One region of the Pseudoalteromonas sp. SG41-2 genome, then DNA from elsewhere that is predicted to be linked to it. Evidence: predicted binding sites of a transcription regulator. Region 1 holds the regulator's gene; the other holds the start of a gene.
The links. Region 1 encodes FliA, which starts transcription of late flagellar genes. Its sites were predicted from a motif close to CTAAAGNTNNNNNNNNNNNNGCCGATA; they were not measured.
Positions count from the first base shown of each region.

Region 2: H5186_RS16335 (DUF4402 domain-containing protein) is a predicted target of FliA. The motif match lies at 3,662-3,688, and genes of this name have one in related genera.

Region 1 covers NZ_JACJFK010000006.1:67,428-75,163, reverse strand. The annotation lists gene flhA (flagellar biosynthesis protein FlhA) at 1-1,915, shown strand, start outside; gene flhF (flagellar biosynthesis protein FlhF) at 1,939-3,420, shown strand; gene H5186_RS06655 (MinD/ParA family protein) at 3,413-4,273, shown strand; gene H5186_RS06650 (RNA polymerase sigma factor FliA) at 4,300-5,010, shown strand; gene cheY (chemotaxis response regulator CheY) at 5,051-5,434, shown strand; gene H5186_RS06640 (protein phosphatase CheZ) at 5,452-6,216, shown strand; gene H5186_RS06635 (chemotaxis protein CheA) at 6,231-7,736, shown strand, end outside.
Region 2 covers NZ_JACJFK010000021.1:73,532-81,267, reverse strand. The annotation lists gene H5186_RS16350 (hypothetical protein) at 1-1,710, opposite strand, end outside; gene H5186_RS16345 (molecular chaperone) at 1,717-2,529, opposite strand; gene H5186_RS16340 (DUF4402 domain-containing protein) at 2,538-3,005, opposite strand; gene H5186_RS16335 (DUF4402 domain-containing protein) at 3,013-3,606, opposite strand; gene H5186_RS16330 (SPOR domain-containing protein) at 3,727-4,359, opposite strand; gene galU (UTP--glucose-1-phosphate uridylyltransferase GalU) at 4,482-5,360, opposite strand; gene H5186_RS16320 (thymidylate synthase) at 5,396-6,247, opposite strand; gene lgt (prolipoprotein diacylglyceryl transferase) at 6,262-7,065, opposite strand; gene H5186_RS16310 (sulfite exporter TauE/SafE family protein) at 7,077-7,736, opposite strand, start outside.

The DNA of each region.
Region 1 (7,736 bases):
GAAGCCTGTTGAATTTGGTATGTTTCCAGCAGTGCTATTGATTGCAACGATTATGCGTTTGGCACTAAATGTTGCCAGTACCCGGGTGGTGCTGCTTGAAGGTCATAACGGTGGTGATGCCGCAGGTAAAGTTATTGAAGCTTTTGGTTCAGTGGTAATTGGTGGCAACTACGCGGTTGGTTTAGTGGTGTTTTTGATTTTGATTATCATCAACTTTGTGGTAATCACCAAAGGTGCAGGCAGGATCTCTGAAGTATCGGCACGCTTTACCTTAGATGCGATGCCAGGCAAACAAATGGCCATTGATGCTGACTTGAATGCGGGTTTTATTAGTGCAGAGCAAGCACGAGATCGCCGTGAAGAAGTCACCCGTGAAGCGGACTTTTATGGCTCTATGGATGGTGCGAGCAAGTTTGTAAAAGGTGATGCGATTGCTGGTATTGTAATACTGATCATCAATATTGTTGGCGGCTTGTTTGTTGGTATGATCCAGCATGATTTAAGCTTTGGCAACGCCATGGAAGTGTATACTTTGCTGACCATTGGTGATGGCTTAGTCGCACAATTACCATCATTACTGTTATCAATTGGCACTGCAATTGTTGTTACTCGTCAAAATGAATCGCTCAATATGGGCGATCAATTTAAGAAACAACTCGGTAACGAGAAATCATTATTTATCGCCTCGGGTATTTTAATCGTGATGGGTTTAGTACCGGGTATGCCACATTTTGCTTTTTTAAGTCTTGGTGCATTACTTGGTTACTTAGCGTATTACACCCAGCAAAATAAGCTAAAAGAAGCAGCAGCAAAAGAAGCAGAAGCTACCAATGGTGGTGCAACAGGCACTGGTGTTGCTAACAAGCAAGAGCAAAAAGAGCTAGGTTGGGATGATGTACAACAAGTTGATGTAATTGGCCTTGAAGTTGGCTATCGCTTAATTCCATTAGTTGATCAATCACAAGGTGGCGAACTATTAAACCGGATCAAAGGGGTACGTAAAAAGTTATCTCAAGAACTTGGTTTTTTAATTCCACCGGTGCATATTCGCGATAACTTAGAGTTAGACCCAAATGCATACAGAATTACCATGATGGGTGTTTCAAGTGGTGAGGGGGAGCTTAAGCACGGTGATGAGTTGGCTATTAATCCTGGCCAAGTATTTGGTCCAATAAAAGGCATTGCTACTAAAGATCCGGCCTTTGGTCTAGACGCTATTTGGATCAAACCAGATCAAAAAGATGAAGCACAATCACTCGGTTATACCGTGGTTGATGCAGCAACAGTGGTAGCAACGCATATTAGTCAGTTACTAACTAACAGCGCGGCCTTGTTACTCGGCCACGAGGAAGTGCAAAATCTATTAGATATGCTGGCAAAAAGTCATCCTCGTTTAGTTGAAGGGCTAGTGCCAGATATTTTACCACTAACAGCAATTGTTAAAGTATTACAAAATTTATTAAATGAAGGCGTTGCTATTCGCGATATGCGTTCAATTGTACAAACCCTTGTTGAGTATGGCCCTCGAAGCCAAGATCCTGATGTATTAACCGCAGCAGTGCGAATTTCACTGCGCAGATTAATTGTTCAAGACGCGGTTGGAATGTCATCAGAAATCCCTGTCATAACCTTGGCGCCTGAGTTGGAACAGATGTTGCATCAGTCACTACAAAATGCAGGCGACGAAGGTGCCGGAATAGAGCCAGGACTTGCAGAGCGACTTCAACAATCATTAAATGAAGCGCATCAAAACCAAGAAATGGCCGGTGAACCTTCGATATTGCTAACGTCAGGAATGTTACGCACTGTGTTATCTCGTTTTGTTAAGTACACCATTCCAGGATTGCGAGTGATGTCTTATCAAGAGGTACCAGACGAAAGACAGATCAAGATTGTCAGCTCAGTAGGCCAATAATCGGATTTTAAAGGGGTTGAACCATGAAAATAAAACGTTTTTTTGCTAAAGATATGCGCACCGCACTGAAAGAAGTTAAAGATGAACTCGGTGTAGATGCTGTAATCATGTCAAATAAAAAATTAGCCAATGGGGTAGAGATTGTTGCCGCCGTTGATTATGAAAAAGCAGCCCCGAAAGCACCTGCACAAGCACATGTTGCTACGGCACAAGCACAAACAAATGCTAACTTTGTTAAACCTGCGCCACAACGTTCACAGCCTGAGCCGCAAGCTGCGGTAGCTGATAGCTTACAAGCATTATTAGAGCGCCAATCACCGCGTCCACGTTCACCTGAGCTTGCATCGATGTTTAGCCAGTCAGGGATTGATACATCAACTCAGTATCAACCACAGCAACAACATCAAGCACAGCAAACTCGCCATGAACCACAAGCACATAATGATTTTGCTCGTCGCGATACTGCGTCGCGTCCACAAACGCAAGCACATAGCTTAGGTTTTGATGATGATCTAGAAAGTGGTTTTGATGATTTAGATACTCCGATGCCAACAAAAAGTGCACCCAAAACAGATGAAATTACCGCTATGCGTGATGAAATGGCAGCGATGCGTCAATTACTTGAGTATCAAGTATCTGGCTTGATGCAACAAGATTTAGCGCGTCGCGACCCTACTCGCGCATGCATGATCGATCGTTTAGTCGGAATGGGTATTGACAGTGAAGTTGCAGAGCAAATGGCCTGTTTTATTCCCGATGATGTGTCACGTCAGCAAGCATGGCAAGCGCTATTGCAAATGGTTGAAAACCAAATGCATACTACAAATAATGAAATACTACGCCAAGGCGGCGTATATGCACTTGTTGGCCCTACTGGGGTTGGTAAAACTACAACCGTGGCAAAACTTGCAGCCCTTGGCGCACAAAAATATGGCGCAGATAAAGTTGCGCTTATTACCACTGATACTTACCGTATTGGCGCTTATGAACAGCTTGCTACTTATGGCCGAATCATCGGTTGTGGTGTAAAACAAGTTAAAGATGCCAATGAATTAGCAGAAGTTTTATATCATTTACGAAATAAGCGTCTAGTATTAATAGATACAGCGGGAATGAGCCAACGTGATTTACGTTTAACTGAGCAGTTAAATACACTAATGCGTAATCAACGTGTCGATATTCGCAATTATTTAGTGCTCAGTGCGACCGCACAAATTAATGTTTTACAAGAAACCGTAAGACACTTTAAGAAGGTACAATTAAGTGGCTGTATTTTCACTAAATTAGACGAATCATTAAGTTTAGGTGAGATTATTAGTATAGCGATTCAAAATCGCCTTCCAATAGGGTATCTTACTAACGGTCAGCGCGTTCCAGAGGACATTCGGGTCGCCAATGCAGAGAAATTAGTAAAAAAAGCAGAACAATTGTATTTAAAAAGAACAAAAGCACAACATTCACGACGCCAAGCAGTAGCGTCAAGCACAGTAGGGATGTATGATTAACACAGTATTAGATCAAGCAAGTGGCCTGCGTAAAATGAGTCAAAACAATAATAACGGCGTTAAAGTTATCGCTGTAACAGGTGGCAAAGGTGGCGTAGGGAAAACTAACGTCTCACTTAACACTGCGATTGCGTTGGGTCAGCTCGGAAACCGAGTGTTAGTACTGGATGCCGATTTGGGTTTAGCAAATTGTGATGTGATGTTAGGACTTAGGGTAGAGCGTAATCTATCTCATGTACTATCAGGTGAATGCGAGCTCGATGAAATTTTAGTTGAAGGGCCTGCAGGAATTAAAATAGTACCAGCGACGTCAGGCTCACAAAGTATGGTGGAACTTTCACCATCAGAACATGCTGGTTTAATTCGCGCTTTTAGTGAATTAAATACCGAATTTGATATATTAATTGTTGATACTGCTGCTGGTATCTCTGACATGGTATTAAGTTTTTCGCGCGCAGCGCAAGATGTCATGGTAGTAGTATGTGATGAACCGAGCTCAATAACTGATGCTTATGCATTAATCAAAGTATTGAGTCGTGAGCACGGTGTGTATAAATTTAAAATCGTTGCTAATATGGTGCGCAGCATGCGTGAAGGCCAGGAACTATTTGCTAAGCTCTCAAAAGTAACGGATCGCTTTTTGGATGTCTCAATGGAATTGGTAGCAACAGTCCCGTATGATGAAAATATGCGTAAAGCAACTCGTCGTCAGAAAGTGATTGTTGATTTATTTCCAAGTTCCCCAGCAGCAATAGCATTTAAAACATTAGCGACAAAAGCAGTTAAATGGCCTATACCTAATCAACCATCTGGTCATTTAGAATTTTTCATAGAAAAATTAGTAAACGGCTAACTATGACGGCATCGGTGAATAAAGCGATGGGATATCAATCGACACAAAATTTAAATGTGATTGTTGAGCGACATGCTTCCTTAGTCAAAAAAGTGGCTTGTCATTTAATCGCTCGTTTACCCGCGAGTGTGCAACTCGATGATTTGATTCAATCGGGGATGATAGGGTTAATTGAAGCATCAAAGAACTTTGATGCGACTAAAGGTGCAAGCTTTGAAACCTTTGCAGGCATTCGTATCCGTGGTGCGATGCTGGATGAAATGCGCCGAGGTGATTGGGCTCCACGCTCAGTGCACCGTAATAGCCGCAGAGTCGCTGAAGCGATTAGTGAGCTAGAAAGCAGCCTGAATCGAGAACCTAAAGACAGTGAAGTTGCTGAAAAACTTGATATTACGCTAGATGAGTACCATCATATTCTTAGTGATGTAAATTCAAGTAAAGTGTTAGGTATAGAAGACTTAGGGGTAGATGAAGATGTTATCACACCAGTGGGACATGATTTAGCACTGGACAAGCCCTTTAATAACGTTAAAAATGAACGCTTTAATCAATCATTATTAACAGCTATACAATCTTTACCTGAACGAGATGGGTTAGTATTGTCGCTGTATTATAACGATGAAATGAATTTAAAAGAGATTGGACATATACTCGATGTAAGTGAATCGCGTGTGAGTCAGATACATGGTCAGGCGATGATTAAGCTCAAAGCAAAAATCAATGACTGGATTAATTAGTAGTAAGTAAATATAGGTTCAGACCTCACCGGAGGATGTTTTGGATAAAAACATGAAAATTCTTGTTGTTGATGATTTTTCGACGATGAGACGTATTATCAAAAATCTGTTAAGAGATTTGGGTTTTACAAATGTACAAGAAGCTGACGATGGCTCAACAGCTTTACCGATGTTGCAGAATCAAGAATTTGATTTTGTAGTTACAGATTGGAACATGCCTGGCATGCAAGGAATCGATCTCTTGCGCGCTATTAGGGCCGATGACAGCCTGAAACACATTCCTGTTTTAATGGTAACAGCAGAAGCTAAAAAAGAACAAATTGTTGCTGCTGCACAAGCTGGTGTTAACGGTTATATCGTTAAACCATTTACAGCTGCAACACTGAAAACCAAATTGGAAAAAGTGTTTGAGCGTTTAGGTTAAATAAATAGGAGAGGCTTATGTCAGCACCTGCTGCGCCTCAGATCAGTTTAGAACAAGCCCGTCAGCTTGTGGTTTACCTTGAAAACGGTGAACAAGATAAAGCTGATCAGTTAATTATTGATGCGGCGTCAAAAGAGCAATCAGAATTATTTGCCGAAGTAGGCAAACTTACGCGTCAGCTTCATGATGCGTTGAAAAATTTTGAGCTTGATACACGTTTAGCTGATTTGACCAAAGATGCACTACCCGACGCGAAGCAGCGTCTTAACTATGTTATGGAAATGACCGAAAACGCTGCTAATAAAACCATGGATGCTGTAGAAGCAAGTTTACCCATTGCCCAACAGCTTGCAGATGACATTTCAGACATTAAACCCACTTGGGATCGTTTAATGAATCGTGAAATCGAGCTAGGTGAATTTAAAACACTTTGCCATAGCTTAGATAAGTTCATGAATAGCTCGCAAACTAAAACGGATGAGTTGCAAGGACTCATGACCAATGTGTTAATGGCACAAGATTTTCAAGATTTAACCGGTCAAGTGATCCGTCGGGTTATCGAGCTTGTTAGAGAAGTCGAAGACAGCTTGATCCACTTGTTGACAGCATTTGGCAGCCAAGATGATAGCGAAACAAAAACAATAGCACCAGTCATTGAAAAACCGCCTGCTGAAAATACACTTGCAGGCCCTGAAGGGCCAATTATTGATAAAGAATCTCGTGATGATGTTGTCTCAGGACAAGATGATGTTGATGATTTATTATCAAGCTTGGGCTTCTAAGAGGAGAAAACTGCATGAGCTTTGAAGTCGATGAAGATATTTTACAAGATTTTCTAGTAGAGGCTGGAGAAATTCTTGAGCTTTTGTCAGAACAGCTGGTGGAGCTTGAAAATAACCCAGATGATACCGAATTACTCAATGCAATTTTCCGTGGTTTTCATACGGTAAAAGGCGGCGCAGGCTTTTTAAGCATGACTGAACTAGTCGATGCTTGCCATGGTGCAGAGAACGTTTTCGATTTATTGCGTCAAGGTGTTCGTAAGGTTAATTCCGAACTGATGGACGTGATCTTGCAAGCACTCGATACTATCAACGAAATGTTTGCGACTATCCAAAGTAGAGAAAAACCAGAACCAGCAAATCCAGAATTACTCGCTGTTTTACATAAATTGGGGCTGCCGCCAACGGCTGAAGAATTAACTGGCAGTGCTGAACCTGCAGGCGATATCCCTGTTGTTGATGCTGATGATATTTTAGATGATTCTGACGATCCATTTGCGCTAGACTCATTATTTGATGGTCAAGTTGATAGCGATCAAAAAGATGTTCAAATCGATGAGATAACAGAAGATGAATTTGAGAGTCTGCTTGATGAGCTCCACGGACAAGGGAAAAGTCCTATAACGCCAACAACCACTGTCAGCAATGAATCATCAAATAGTGATATTACTGATGATGAATTTGATAATTTATTGGATGAATTGCACGGTATTGGTAGCTTCGGTCTAGTAAGTAATAAAGATACTGCAGGCACCGAAAGTGCTGCGCCTAAACCGACCCAAGCACCTTCAGCATCGACGAAAAGTAATGGTCCAGATGAAATCAGCGATGATGAATTTGAAGCTTTACTTGATGAATTACATGGTAAAGGCAGCGCGCCACAAGCGGTCGCTGAGACTGAGCCAGCACCCGCTAAAAAAGCACCAACACCTGCACCTGCACCTGCACCTGTTGCCGCAGCTAAGCCAGTGCCCAAACCAGCAGTGTCTGAGCCTGTGAAAGCAGCTGAAAAATCCGCACCAGCTCCAGCGACAGCTGTTGCTAAAAAACCAGCTCCTCCACAAGCTGATACGACGGTGCGTGTTGATACAAAACGCCTAGATCAAATAATGAACATGGTTGGTGAACTGGTATTGGTTCGCAATCGTTTAGTCAGTTTAGCAACCAATACTGAAAGTGAAGCGATGGGTAAAGCCATTTCGAATCTTGATGTAGTAACCGCAGACTTGCAAGGTGCGGTAATGAAAACGCGGATGCAACCGATCAAGAAAGTGTTTGGTCGTTTTCCTCGCGTAGTCCGTGATTTAGCCCGCAGTTTGAGAAAAGACATTAACTTACTGCTCGTGGGTGAAGAAACCGATTTAGATAAAAACTTAGTTGAGGCACTGGCAGATCCTTTAGTCCACTTGGTGCGCAACTCGGTTGACCATGGTATTGAAATGCCTGATGTGCGTGAAGCGGCAGGTAAGTCAAGAACTGGGACTGTTACTTTATCAGCATCGCAAGAGGGTGATCATATT
Region 2 (7,736 bases), on a different contig from region 1:
CAAACGGTTCTGTGCTTGCTTATAGATGCCTCGGTTATCTGATGTTTGATACAATAAATTGTTTTGGTAGTTTAGCCGCCCGTAACTGTTTTGCATCAACTCGCCTGCCATATCAAACTGATAGCTGTCGTATTTTTGTTTTAATTCATCGGTTCGATTCGTTGCGCTAAAAAGTAAAGATTGATCAGCAAATTGCGTGCGTGCTGTAAGTTCAAGCTCTTGTTCATGTTGATTATTTTTCTGGTAATCTAAGTTTAATAGCAGAGCGCTAGATAAGCTAAGGTTAGTCCCCAGTGACATGTGTTGTAGGTCGTCATGTGTTCTTTTTTGTGCCAATGCAGCGGTATATATCGAGAAGTCGTCTGTAATACCTTGCTCGTAGCGCCCTGCTATTTGCCAGCCCGTGCTGTCATTATTGAAGGCTGTATTGCCAAGCAATTTTTTACCCTGCTCAGAGACTGATAGTTCATAAAATCCTTCACCTTGTGCTAATTGGTTACTATCGATAAAATAATATTCGCTTTTTCGCTCGACCTGCCCTTGAGGACCATAAAAAATAAGCTCGAAGTTGTTCTCACCATAAAACAAATCAACATTATCAAAAATATAACGACCATCTGATAAGCTTAATTGCTGCGCAATCAATACGCCGTTACGATAAAGCTCAACGTCCCAGCCTAACTGAATCGGACCACTTAAATTAATACGGTTACTATCAAATTGTTGAGTCAGTCCGCGGTTTGAAAACTTAATACCACGACCATACTGACTGTTGTAACGGCTGCCAACTTGTGTGGCCGTTACATCACCAAACTCAACTTCACTGGCTGCTAACACTCCCAGTAATGAGCTTTGCGGGTCTTGCTTAGTAAATGTTAAACGCGAATCGCTGAGTAAATCGCCCTCGCGACCAGATAAAAAGTATTCGGCAGATAAATAAGCAAAGTCTTGTGCACCTAATAATGAGTAACTTGTTCTATTTTGATTTTTATCAGCACTGTAGTTTAATTGTAAATCAGCAACAGGTGATGAAAGCGCTTGATACGGGCTGGCTTTCCAAGGCAAGGTGGGCTTGGCATTACGATTCGAGGGGTTAAGCCTTCTACCATGGCGTTCTCGCTGTTGTTCAATTGGTAATAAGATGGCCGAACTTAACTCTATTTCTAAATCACCATAATCGACTGTAAATTGCAGCCCAAAAACCTCTTTTAACTGCGCCATTTCAATATACATGTCATCATCAATGCTAATATCAGCAGCCGTTAGTTCAAGCATACCTGCGTCAGTTATCAGTGTTGCAGGCAGGGTGCTGGCATCTAAAATGAAAGGCTGTTGATCTCGATACCAGCCTTGAGCAGAACGAGTTACAAGATCAACATCTATTCCAAATTGCAATATATCAGCTAGGCTACTAAGGCCAAGTTGAATACCCTGATCACTTTTTAAAGCGAACACTTCGCCTAAGTAGTAATCATTTAAAGACAACGAAAATAATAAAAACTCACCGCTTGCGATCCGCGGTTGGTTTGACGCAACAGGGCTGTTAACGCTAGGCTGAGAAGCTGTTGGTAAGTCGGTTAATTTAGCTTCAATCTTGCGAAGTGTTTTTAATGCATCATTCACAGTTACGTTATTAGTCGCGAATGCATTGTTACTAAGGCATAAACTTAGCCATAGTGTAATGCACTTTAGCCCTGTATTCTTGGTCATGAAGAGTTAAAGTTGCAGCATTTTTGGACTAATCGCTAAAGCATACTCGGCAAAATTTATGTCTTGATATTCATCTGCACCGATATATTTAAAAATAACAGTACCAGGCTTATCTAGGGTTTTATCACTAAATAAACTCAACATTACCTCGGCATTTTTTACATCCGAGTAAATACTTAAATTGCCAATTTCAGCGATAGCTTCCAGCTTAGCATTAGCATTTTGTTGATAAAACGCGGTTAATTTACCATAACTGCTAAAGTGAGTTTCACGATTGAGTTTTAATTTAAATTGTAGTCGTTGGTTGCCCTGGTTTTTAATCACTTGCGCTTGCTCAATGAGTACTTTTGGTACTTCAGCATGTTCACGAAGGATGACTGGAATACTGTAGCTCATGATCATATTAATTTTTATTGAACTCGTACTATTTGGGTTTTCATTTGGCAACGCCTGAAATAATAAATGCGAACGATATTCACCATCTGCTAACTGTTTTGGTTTTCGAATTGCAATTTTAACGGTTTGCTTTTCACCAGGCGCCAAACGCATTTGCTTTGGTGATAAGCGCGTCATCGGGCTTAAACTTGTCGCCGTCGGCTCAAGTAAGGTTACATACCCTCCGGTTGATGTGGATTGCTTTTCGCTCCACTGCACTCGGTAAGTTTTGTACTCGTGACTGGTGTTGATCACTGTGACCTTTGCAGTACGTTGACGCTCGTCAAAACTAATACGAGTAGGAGAAATAAGTAAATTCGCCATTACCGCCTGGCTAAAAAAACAAAAGCTTAAAAGCAGTATCACGGTTAATTTATTAAACATTTAAATCCTTAATAATCCACTGAAATTTCTAAGTTTGTGGTTGTTGAATAGTCGCCGTCAACATATTGTTTGCCGCTTGTATTTATTTCTAATTTACCACCAATAAATACATGCACTTCGCTAAACTCATCGCTTGTTGCGTCTTTAGGAAAGCCATTTAAGGTCACTCTAAAGTCGGCACTACTACTTCCTTTAGTATTGTGTTGCATAGTTGCAGGAGCCACTAAATTCATGGAAACTCGAGTGCCAGGGGGGATGTCAGTGAGTATCAGCTCAGCTGGGCGACCATCTTTAAGGATATAGATTTCGCCAGAGGTGCTAATCGAACCATCATCCTTGATAATTACAGAACCTATTTGATCACTTTTAAGAATAACTAAGGTGCCAAAATCAAGCGCTTGTTGCTCTATACTCGCGGCTCTTGTTGACTGTGAATACAGTATTGAAAGCATCGCAAATAACAACAAAAAACGCATGATTAAATTAATAAGCAACTTCTAATTGAAAAGTGCCTGTATACTCAGTATCTCGGTACGCTTCGCTAGAAATTGTTGATGCTGTAGAAAGAGTTGCACCAATATTAAACGATACACTGCCATCACCGTCAGCAGTTAAATTAGGCGTCACTGATGAATAATAAGCGTTTGCATTTGGACCGCTAGTGATAAAGTATGTCCAAGTACCAACCGTAAAGTTTGGCTCATTCAAACCTTGGCCATTAGAGCTCAGGGTTGTTGCTGTTGGGTTAGTAATTGATAAACGAGCATTTGGCACTACTTCCGATACTGTAAAAGATGCAGGCGAACCTTGCTCTATTATTGAAATAATCGCAGGTGCGTTATCAGTTCTAGACGATACAGGACTTGCTGTAGGCTCAGGGTTTATAACCAATGTAGCTTGGTTAACACCGTCTGGATCTGCAACCGCTCGAATTGTACCAAAATCTAAGTCATTTCCTTTGGTTAAAACGACAGTATTTTGCACTTTAACTTTCGCATCAAAGCTTTCGGTTGTTGCATAAGTCGCGAATGAGCTTGCTGTAACTGCTGCTGCCAGAAGAGTTAAAGATAATTTCATATTAAATCCTTATAAGTGATGGGACATTACCCTATGTTGCCCCTATCTTAGATATTATCGACACTCAGAACAATTACTTTAAGCTTAATTACTGAAAAATCAGAAAAATAGCTTATTTAATTACAAAGGCTGACCAACAAATGGGGCACTCAGGCATTTTTGGCCTAAATTTTGTGCTAATGAACAAAATAGATTGGCCTCGGTATAATTTTGAAATGGCCCAACTCGTAACCCATACAAGGTAACGCCTTTATTGTGACGCTCTGTCATTACAAAATCTAATTGGCTAAATGCCTGCGGATATTGTTGCTGCAACCTTGCTATTTGCGTTCTCACTCTTTGCGGTTTTAAATACAGCCCAAGTTGCGCGCCTGGCAGTGAGTTGCCATACAGTGGCAGAGGGCGGTTTTCGATAGTTTTTGAGGAGTTAGCAGTATCAGGGATCTGTATTTTTTCAGCATAATGAGCCACCGTAACATTATCTTCGCGAAGCACCGCTGGGTTTTCTGCAATATCAGTTTGAGAGGAAAGTGCCATTATTAATAGTTGCAAGTCTTCCTCCATCGCAGCTAAACGAGTAATACTCTCTTGTTGCGAGTGCCATTGCTGAACATACTCTTTGACTTGTTGATCAGAAATTAATGCAGGCTGCTGTTCCACCGGGTTAGCATTAATACTACTGCACCCACTAAGCCAGACAGTTGCTGTAACCAACACTGTGGTATACCAAGCTTGCTTTTTAAAACACATCATCTGTTAGCATCACAAAATAAATAATGCCATATTATAAGCAAAGTCAGTGCCAGTTTCAGGATTTTTAAGCAATAAAAAAGTGCCACTAAGGCACTTTTATAAGTTAGGCTCAATAAATGAGCTTAAACTAAGGTTTTAATAAAATCACTTAGCTCATCTTTAAATTCATCACGACGCAGTGCAAATTCAATAGTGGCTTTTAAATAGCCCAACTTACTACCGCAATCATGACTACGCCCTTTTATCGCATAAGCAGCAACAGATTCTTTTTCCATTAGCATCGCAATTGCATCTGTTAACTGAATTTCGTCGCCGGCGCCTGCGGGAGTTTTTGCAAGTAATGGCCAAATATTTTTACTTAGCACATAACGACCTACCACAGCCAAATTTGATGGTGCGCTATGCACAGGAGGTTTTTCAACCATATTAAGGATCGCTGCGCTTTGCCCTTGTTCAAGCTTTACGTCGCCTAAATCGACCACACCAAACTTATCAACATCCTGCATAGGCACAGGCTCAACCATTATTTGGCTCTCACCGTTTGTATTAAAGCGAGTAATCATTTCAGCTAAATTATCTTTTTTAAGATTACTTTCAACATCATCTATGATCACATCAGGTAAAATAACCACAAACGGTTCGTTACCAATAATTGGCGCTGCACAGTTGATTGCGTGCCCTAAGCCTTTTGCTTCACCTTGGCGAACGTGAATAATTGTCACATCTTTAGGGCAAATAGCTTGTACTTCAGCAAGTAACTGACGCTTTACCCGCTTCTCTAGCGTTGCTTCTAGCTCAAAACTGGTATCAAAATGGTTTTCAATCGAGTTTTTACTCGAGTGAGTCACTAATACAATTTCTTTAATACCCGCAGCAACCGCTTCATTAACTACATATTGAATCAAGGGTTTATCTACAACAGGTAACATCTCTTTTGGAATAGCTTTAGTAGCTGGCAACATACGGGTGCCAAGTCCTGCGACTGGGATCACTGCTTTCATTATTCTCTCCTTAAAACTATGATGCTTATTAATTGTTACACTGAAAACGGGTATTTAATTGCTTCATGGCATTGATAGCCATTTACCTCAAAGTCATCACGGGTGACCCACGTTTCGATATCTTCGAGTGATTTAATATTTGGATTAATCGTCAACGTCGGTGATGCAAATGGCTCACGCTGTAACTGCACATCACGCATTAATTCCAGTTGGTTCTCATAAATATGGGCATTAACGATTTTATGGTATGCCTTACCTGCTTTGTGGCCAGTGATCTGCGCGACCAGTGCAAGCAATACAAAACATTGAATTTGATTGAAATTCAAACCAAGTGGCACATCACAGCTGCGCTGATACGAGGTTAAATAAAGCGTATCGCCAAGAAGCGAAAAAGTATGCGTGTGCATACATGGGCGCAAACACCCTAACTCAAACTCACCCGGATTATAAAAAGTGATGATCTCGCCTCTGTCATCTACACCATTTTTAAGATTATCAATGACCTTTTTTAGCTGATCTAACGGTGTGCCATCAGGGCGTCGCCAATCACGAGCTTGTACGCCATATACACGGCCCATATCATCTTCACCTTTACGGTTCGGATTATTTAACCATGCTTGGTTTTCATTAGCGTTAGCATCCCAAGTCATACAACCTATGTCGCGAAATTGCGCAGCACTGCTATAACCACGTAAATAACCCAACAGCTCTGCGATGGCCGCTTTATAATAACTTTTACGGGTGGTGATCATTGGGAACTTGTTGTTCGCAACGTCGTATTCAAGCTCCGCATTAATGACTGTTAAACAACGCGTTCCTGTACGTTTATTCTCAACCCAGATACCTTCATCAACAATGCGCTGACATAACTCTAAATATTGTTTCATTATTCGCTTCTTTTTTATGCTTTACTGGCAACAGCAGGCTGTGGCTTTTTGTATGCCCATATTATCAAACCAAGACCAGCAATGACCATTGGCAATGACAATATTTGACCCATTGATATAAAATCAGCAAACAATCCTAGTTGTGCATCTGGTTCGCGCACATATTCAACGCAGAATCTAAATACCCCATAGCATAGTAAAAATAATCCGCCGACACTACCCGCTGGACGTGGCTTTTTAGTAAACACATACAAAATAATAAACAGCACGAAACCTTCTAAAAAGGCTTCATACAACTGTGAAGGATGACGCGCCAATGGCCCACCATTTGGGAATACCATAGCCCAAGGCACATCGGTAGTTCTGCCCCATAATTCGCCGTTAATAAAGTTACCAATACGTCCAGCTAAAAGACCAACCGGCACTAGCGGTGCAACAAAATCACCCACTGCAAGTAACTGTTTTTTACGTGTCCAGGCAAACACACAAATAGCGGTTATCACCCCTAAAGTGCCACCGTGGAAAGACATACCACCTTGATCGATTCTAAATAAATACAGTGGATTTTCTAAAAAGTAACTAAATTGATAAAACAGTACATAGCCAATCCGACCACCCAGAATAACCCCTAACATACCGTAGAACAGTAAATCACTGACCTCTTCTTTCGTCCAACCCGAGCCTGGTTTAGTTGCTTGCCTATTTGCCCACCACATCGCAAAAGCAAAACCAATTAAATACATTAAACCGTACCAACGTACGCTAAGAGGACCGACAGTGAAAATGATCGGATCGATCTCTGGAAATTCAAGAGCCATAAAATTAAACCTTAACTAAAAACCATTTGAAGCGCGATGATAATCAGTAACACCGCGAACACTTTTTTTATCGTTGAAACGGGTAAATAATGCGTTGCTTTGGCTCCTATTGGTGCCATAAACCACGAGGTTATTACTATACCTAATAATGCCGGTAAATACACAAAACCTGCAAAGCCATGTTGTAAATCGGTTACTTGCCAACCGGCGCTGATATATCCCACAGAGCCAAATAGCGCAATCACAATGCCACATGCTGCCGCGCAGCCTATGGCTTTTTTAATATCAACTGAAAAATAGTGCAGTAGCGGCACAATCAATGCGCCGCCACCAATACCAATCAAACCTGATAATCCGCCCATCACTGCGCTAATAGCGCCAATAACTGGGCCACTTGGCATAGGTTTGACCGCGACAGGCTTATTACGAGCAGACAACACCATACGAGCAGCAATAAACACCACACTAACAGCAAAAACGATGCGTAATAACTGTTCTGGAATTAAACTCGCGGCAAAACCACTGATCAGAGCACCAAGTCCAACGCCAGACATAACCCAAGGCGCAATTTCCCATGGCACATTTTGATTTTTATGGTGTGCTAATGCAGATGACGTTGAAGTGAATAAAATAGAGGCAAGCGAGGTAGCAATCGCAATAACCAGTACATG